3 regions of the Methylobacterium sp. Ger2507 genome follow, and region 3 is predicted to be linked to each of the others. Evidence: predicted binding sites of a transcription regulator. Region 3 holds the regulator's gene; each other region holds the start of a gene.
The links. The regulator LexA, encoded in region 3, represses DNA repair genes until DNA is damaged. The targets are predictions, from matches to a motif close to TGTTCNNNNTGTGTTCNG.

Region 1: a site for LexA is predicted at 1,112-1,129, ahead of ACV7NL_RS00995 (ImuA family protein). Genes of this name have one in related genera too.
Region 2: a site for LexA is predicted at 1,523-1,540, ahead of ACV7NL_RS13405 (DUF3072 domain-containing protein). Genes of this name have one in related genera too.

The regions. Positions count from the first base shown of each region.
Region 1 is NZ_JBUYVC010000001.1:196,755-199,017, forward strand. It holds gene ACV7NL_RS00990 (collagen-like domain-containing protein) at 1-923, opposite strand, end outside; gene ACV7NL_RS00995 (ImuA family protein) at 1,290-2,072, shown strand; gene ACV7NL_RS01000 (Y-family DNA polymerase) at 2,128-2,263, shown strand, end outside.
Region 2 is NZ_JBUYVC010000001.1:2,894,886-2,897,148, reverse strand. It holds gene ACV7NL_RS13415 (DUF937 domain-containing protein) at 1-792, shown strand, start outside; gene ACV7NL_RS13410 (Flp family type IVb pilin) at 809-1,033, opposite strand; gene ACV7NL_RS13405 (DUF3072 domain-containing protein) at 1,264-1,509, opposite strand; gene ACV7NL_RS13400 (MarR family winged helix-turn-helix transcriptional regulator) at 1,830-2,263, shown strand, end outside.
Region 3 is NZ_JBUYVC010000001.1:2,580,892-2,583,154, forward strand. It holds gene ACV7NL_RS11960 (ComEC/Rec2 family competence protein) at 1-1,080, shown strand, start outside; gene lexA (transcriptional repressor LexA) at 1,074-1,826, opposite strand.

The sequences.
Region 1 (2,263 bases), 2.4 Mb from region 3:
GCGCAGAGGCCGACGAGACCCTGGCTCTCGCTGGGGCAGGCGGCACTCAAGGTTCCGTCGGCGCCCGCCGTCACGATGGCGCTGCCGCCCTTCAGGCAGAGCGCCGAAGCCAGGATCTCGGTGCCCTCGCAGGTGATCGCGCAGCCCGTCGCCGGGCAGGTGTCCTGGCGCACGACCCGGAACGGGGAAGCGGGTGCGGCGGCCGCGAGGGCGGCCTGACCGGCTTCGCCCTTCGGGCCCGCCGGGCCGCGCTCGCCAGCCGATCCCTTCTGGCCCGGTTCGCCCTTCGCGCCCGGATCACCCTTCGCGCCCGCCTCTCCCTTAAGGCCGGCCTCGCCCTTGGGTCCCGTCTCGCCCTTGGGTCCCGCCTCACCCTTGGGTCCCGCCTCACCCTTGGGACCGGTCTCGCCCTTCGCACCGGTCTCGCCCTTGGCGCCCGGTTCGCCCTTCGGCCCCTGGGGACCGGGCAGGCCGGCGACGCCCTGCGGTCCGGCGGGGCCGGTCTCGCCCTTGTCGCCCGTGTCACCCTTCTGCCCCGTCTCGCCCTTCGGGCCGGGCTGGCCGGCCGGGCCGCAATTGGCGATCACCGCCTCGCGCTCGTCCTCGCCCGCCTTCAGGGTAGCGATGCAGTTGGTGGGCACGTAGGGCAGGCGGAACACGAACCGGCCCCGGCTGTCGGCGATGATCGAGATGTCTTCGTCGAGCACCACCACGGTGCCCGGCTTGCGCACGCTGCCGGAGATGCGCAGGTCCCCGTTCTCGAAACGGGCATCGTAGACCTGGATCGGCTGCGACACGGCCTGGGGCCGGCGCGTTCTGGCCGCCTCGCTCCTGGGCTGGGCCGCCGTCTGCGCGGCAGCGGGCAGGCCGCCCGCGACGGTGATCAGGCCCGACAGGATCACGAGGGCACGAGCGAGACGCATGGAGTTCTCCCGGCTGATCCGCGTCTTCTGCGCGGCAGGTGAGGAGTGCTGCCCTGCCCTCGCCACAGGGTCAAGCGTGGCGGATCGGCCGGCCCGGAGACCGCCATCCACAGGCATCCACAGCCGTCCACAGGCCAAGTCCTTGAGCACGAGCGAAATTCTGAATCCCCCCGGAAACCGATTGAGTGTGTTCCTGTTTTGTTCTTAGCGTAGCGGGATGGAACGGAGCCGATGAGACAGAGCCCTGAAGACCCTCCCGACGCGGAGACCGAGACGTCATCGGCGAATGCGCCAGATTCGGACGCCTCGAGCCCGGATGCTTCGAGCCCGGATGCTTCGGGTCCGGATGCTTCGGGTCCGGATGTTTTGAGTTCGAGTGTACCCCTGGATCTGGCGCCCCTGGATCTGGCCGCCCTGCGCGCCCTCGTGGCCGATCGCGGGGGTACGTCCGTCCTCCGGGGGGCCTTGCCCCTCGGCATCCACGACGTCGATACACGCCTCGCCCAGGGCGGCCTCGCCCTCGGGCAGTTGCACGAGATCGCCCCGGCGCAGGCGGGCGACGAACCGGCGGCGCTGGGCTTCGCCCTCGCGCTGGTGGCGCGCCACCTCGCCCGGGTGCGCGGCGAGGCCCTGCTGGTGGTGGGCCGGGGGCACCCCCTCCCCTACGGGCATGGGCTGGCCGGGCTCGGCCTCGATCCCGGCCGCCTGCTGCTGTTCGACGTGGCGAGCGACGGCGACGCCTACCGGGCGCTCGAGGAATCCCTGCGCGCGCAGGGGTTGGCGGCGGTGGCGGGCCTCATCGATGCCGCCTTGCCTCTCGCCCAGAGCCGCCGGCTCCATCTCGCGGCGGCCCGCACCGACCTGCTGCTCCTCGTGCTGAGACCACCGGAGGCGGACAGCCCCAACGTGGCGGCGACGCGCTGGCGGGTCGCCGCCGGCAAGGCCCTGCGCGACCGCTTCGGCTGCATCGAGCGGCCGTGCTGGCAGGTGACGCTCGACCGGAGCCGCAACGGACGGACCGGACATTGGCTTCTGGAGTGGGATCATGCCGCGCATCGTTTCGGTCTGGCTGGAGCATTGGCCGATCACGCGGCTGAGGCGGGCCCAGGCGGCATCCTCGGCGAACGACGCGCCCAGCGCTCGGGCTGATGGCGGCCCAAATGAAGGTGGCCCTGGCGAAGGCGGGACCGGCGAAGGCGGCCCGATGGTCGTGGCCGCCATGGAGGCCAACGGCTTGCGCCTGGTGGCGGTGGACGCGGCCGCCCGCGCGCTCGGCCTCGCGCCCGGCGAAACCCTGGCCCGGGCACGCGCCCGGATCGGGACGCCGGTCGCCGTCCATC
Region 2 (2,263 bases), 310 kb from region 3:
GGGGGCGGCCTGCAGAGCTTCGGGCCCCAATTCGGACTGTCGCAGGAACAGGGTCTGCGCGCCATGCAGGCCCTTCTGCCGGCCCTGACCATGGGGTTGCAGCGCAATGCGGCCCAGGACCCGATGGGCTTCGCCCAGATGTTCAACCTCGTCGGCCCTGCCGCGCCGCCGCCGCCGTCGCAGATGGACATGCTGGTCAAGCAGCTCTTCGGGTCGTCCCATCTCAGCCAGGCGGTGCTTCAGCAGGCGGCGACCGTGAGCGGGGTGGCAATGCCGGCCCTGAAGCAGATGCTGCCCGTCATGGCCGGCATGGTGGTGGCGGGCATCGTCCACGTGATGATCAATCAGGCGCCGCAGCCCGCGCCGGCGCCCCGTGCGATGCCCGATCCGTTCGGATTTTCGCCCAATGCCTGGTCCGACATGATGCAGGCCTTTCTGACGGGCGGTGGTCCGGGCGCGAGCGCTGCGCCCGCACCTCGGACGCCACTTCGTCCGGCTCCGGCACGCATCCCGACAGCTGTGACCTCAACGACGACTTCGGGGAAAACTTCCGCGAAGGCCCCGGCCGACGCAGAGGGCAAGGCTGGTGCAGATTCAGGCTTCGATCTGATGCAGCAGATGTTTCAGACCGGCCTGGAGGTGCAGCAGGAAAACGCGCGGGCGATGCAACGCCTGTTCGACACGTTCTGGCAGGCGCCGAAGAAAGCCGCCGATAATTCGCCGCCCCGTGATAACGCCGTCTCCGGAGATTCCTCCAGACCCACGCCAAAAGGGGGTACCGGCCGGCGCTGAGGGGCGGTCGGCGGGATCAGGACGATGAGCTTACGAGCTTGCTGCCGATATAGGTATACATCGCAGCCGTCTGGCCGGTCATGTAATGAATTGCTGTCACAATCGCCAGGAAGACCAGGCCCATAATCAGGCCGTACTCAATCGCCGTCGAACCGGTCGTGTTCTTGAGGAATCGTCCGACGAGGGCGGAATTGGCAGTCCATGACCGCAGGCTGGCTCGTCTGGATACCAGTTCGGTCATGGTCGCATCGTGTCTTTCGTCTGGCCGAGCCGGCTGATGGATAAAGGGTCTTTCTTGCGGAGGCCTTAAGCTGATGGGCGAGGCCGAAGGTAGATCCCGAAAAATCCTTTCGGAAAGATTTTGCCGGTGGCGAAGTCTTCGGCTGGCACCGGGTCTTCGGCTGGCACCGGGTCGTCGGGGGAACGCCCGCGACGGCCCGGTCCGTCCTGGGGGTCGCGGGTCGGCGCCCGTCAGGCCTTGCCGGATTCCTTCCGCAACTCATCGATCCGCTGCGAAGCTTCGGCCTTGTCGAGGTCCGGGTCGAACGAGTCCGGCGACTTCGCCTCTTCCGACAGGGTCTTGAGATAGGAGGCCTGCGCGCCGGTCATCGGCTCGCCGCCGGTGGTCCACTGGCTCGGATCCTTGATCTGATTGGAGGTGTCCTTCGGGTCGGTCTTCGGGTTGGTGTCCGACTCGGCATGCTGGGTCTTGGCCATGGTGTGTTCCTCGAGTTCACGAAATGTTCTTGTGAACGCGGCGATCGCAGACGGGTTCCAGCGGTCTCGCGCTGCGGATCGCCGTGTCCCAGGCAAGTGTCCCAGGCAAGTGTCCCAGGTCTCGGTGCAGGGTTCCACACGCTGATGCGGTGCTGTCCGGCCGAGGCTGGTTCGGCCAACGCGGGACGCCGGCCGGAATCGCTTGACGGATCCAGCCGATGCCGTTCCCGACCAGGAGACTTGACGGGTCATCGGGGGGCTGGAACATGTCAACATCACTGACATAAATCGAGGTCGCCCCCGACGTGAGTGCCCCCGTGATGCGAGACGCCGATCCCGATGCGCCGCTGCCGACCCCCGGCTCCGGTGACGATCTGATCGAGCTCCTGTTCTTTGCCTACCGGGATTTTGTCGGTGATCCCGACCGCATCCTGGCCCAGTATGGCTTCGGGCGGGCGCACCATCGCGTGCTGCATTTCGTCGATCGCTATCCGGGTCTTACGATCGCCGAACTTCTGGATATCCTGCGCATCACCAAGCAGAGCCTCAATCGGGTGCTGAAGGATTTGATCGAGCAGGGCTACATCGCGCAGAAGACCGGCACGAACGATCGCCGCCAACGCCTTCTGTTCTGCACCGCCGCCGGTGCCGACCTCGCGGGCGATCTCATCCGGCTGCAGAGCCGCCGGGTGGCACGGGCGCTGACGGATTCCGAGCATGGCGGCGAGCGGCCGCTCTCGGCCGAAAGCTTCCT
Region 3 (2,263 bases):
CTCATCGCCTGCGCACCGCTGATCGCCGGACAGGGCGGCCGCCGCGAGGGCGCCGGTCCCGTCACCCGCGCCGTCGCGTTCCTGATCGCCGCGATCGTCGGAACGCTGGCCACGACCCTCGTGGCGCAGATCGCCACCGCGCCCTTTGCGACCTATCATTTCCAGACGGTGCAGCCCTTCGGCCTCGTCGGCAATGCGCTCACCCTCCCGCTGGTCTCCCTGGCGGTGATGCCCGCGGCGGTGCTCGGCATCCTCGCCTATCCGTTCGCCCTGGATCAGCCGGTGTGGTGGGCGATGGGTCTGGCGGTGCGCGGAATGCTGTCGATCTCGACCTGGATCGCGGGCTTCGGACACGCCGTCGTGGTGGTGCCGGCCTTCGGGGCGGGGGCGTTGGGGCTGCTGGCGGCCGGCCTCCTCCTGCTCACCCTTCCGGCCTCGTCCCTGCGTTGGCTCGGGTTGATCCCGGCGGCGATCGGCATCGCCTTCGCGGCGTCGCCCGATCGCTTCGACATCTACGTCGATCGGGAAGGCACCGGGGCGGCGATCCGGGATCGCAGCGGCCACCTCGCCACTCTGGGGCGTCCGCCGGCCTTCGTGCTCGAACAATGGCTGAAAGCGGATGGCGATGCCCGGAAGGCCGGCGCCGTCCCGGCCTTTCCGGACGCCCGGTGCGATGGCCTCGGCTGTACCCTGACCCTGCCGGATGGGCGCAGGGTCGCCCTCGTCACCGACAAGCGCGCCTTCCCGGAGGATTGCGCCCGGGCCGATATCCTGATCAGCCGCCAATCGGCCCCGCCGGGCTGCGCCGCGGCGTTCGTCCTCGACCGGACCTTCCTGGCGGCACACGGCGCGGCGGCCTTGCGCCTCACGCGCGAGGGCGCCCGCGTCGTTACGACCCGGCGCCCGGGAGAAGCCGTTCCCTGGCGACCCGTGGCACCTGCCAACACGGACGCACCGGCGCGTGCCGCACCGGACATCGTGCCGGCAGCGCCGATCGGGCGAGCAAAGGACGCACCAGGTTCGCCCGGCGAAGGGCCGGGCGAAGGAATTGGCGAAGGGACCGGCGAAGAGCCTCAGTAACGACGCACGAGACTGACGAGGCGCCCCTGGATCTGCACCCGATCAGGGCCGAGCACGCGGGTCTCGTAGGCCGGATTGGCGGCCTCGAGAGCGATGGACGATCCCCGTCGGCGCAGGCGCTTGAGGGTCGCTTCCTCGTCATCGATCAGGGCCACGATGATGTCCCCGGTGTTCGCCGTGTCCTGCTTGCGGATCACCACGAGATCGCCGTCGAGAATGCCGGCCTCGATCATCGAATCGCCGCGCACCTCCAGGGCATAGTGCTCGCCACCCGCGAGGAAGTCCGGCGACATCGTCACCGAATGGCTCTGCTCCTGGATGGCCGAGATCGGCGTACCGGCCGCGATCCGCCCCATCACCGGGATCGTCACAGCCCGGCCGCTCTCGTCGGTCGCCTGGGTGGTCGGCAGGCGTGAGATGGAGGCGCCGGCCGGCACACCCTTCCCCTTGCCGCCCTCGACCACGCTCGGGGTGAAGCGACGGACTTCCGCCGCAGGCGCGGTCCGCGCCGAGGCGGATTGACCGCCGAGGCTCTCGGGCATCCGGATCACCTCGATGGCGCGGGCCCGGTTCGGCAGACGCCGCAGAAAGCCCCGCTCCTCCAAGGCCGTGATCAGGCGGTGGATGCCCGATTTCGACTTCAGATCGAGGGCGTCCTTCATTTCGTCGAAGGACGGGGGAACGCCGCTCTCGCGCATCCGAAGCTGGATGAACTGGAGCAAATCCAGTTGCTTACGCGTCAACATGCGGAACACTCTTCGTTGGAGACATTGGCTGCGGCGGACGACCACAGAAACAAACCACGAACACGTTAAACGTTCCGCAAGTGTTCTGCAAGAGTTCCTTAAAGAAGGCGGAATTCGTGCGCGGTGGCGCGCGTCCGATCCCAATTCAGGGCCGGTCGGGTTGGTCCGGTCACCGGTCACCGGTCACCAGAGCATCCGGACGCAACTCTGGCAATATCCGGATCGGGCGGAAAGGCCGCCAGAGCGCTGACCTTGCCCCGCGATCGACGGCGCTCAGGTTTCGTGCGCGTCGGGCAGGCATGAACCGGGAAGGCGCGCGTTTCTCGACTCTGTCGCACCCGGATCGGCCGTTCGCCGCATTCCGCAAAGGCACGGCGCGATGCGATGCGATGGACGGCTCGCGCTACAAAGCATCATAGACTGCAAGCCTTGCCTCT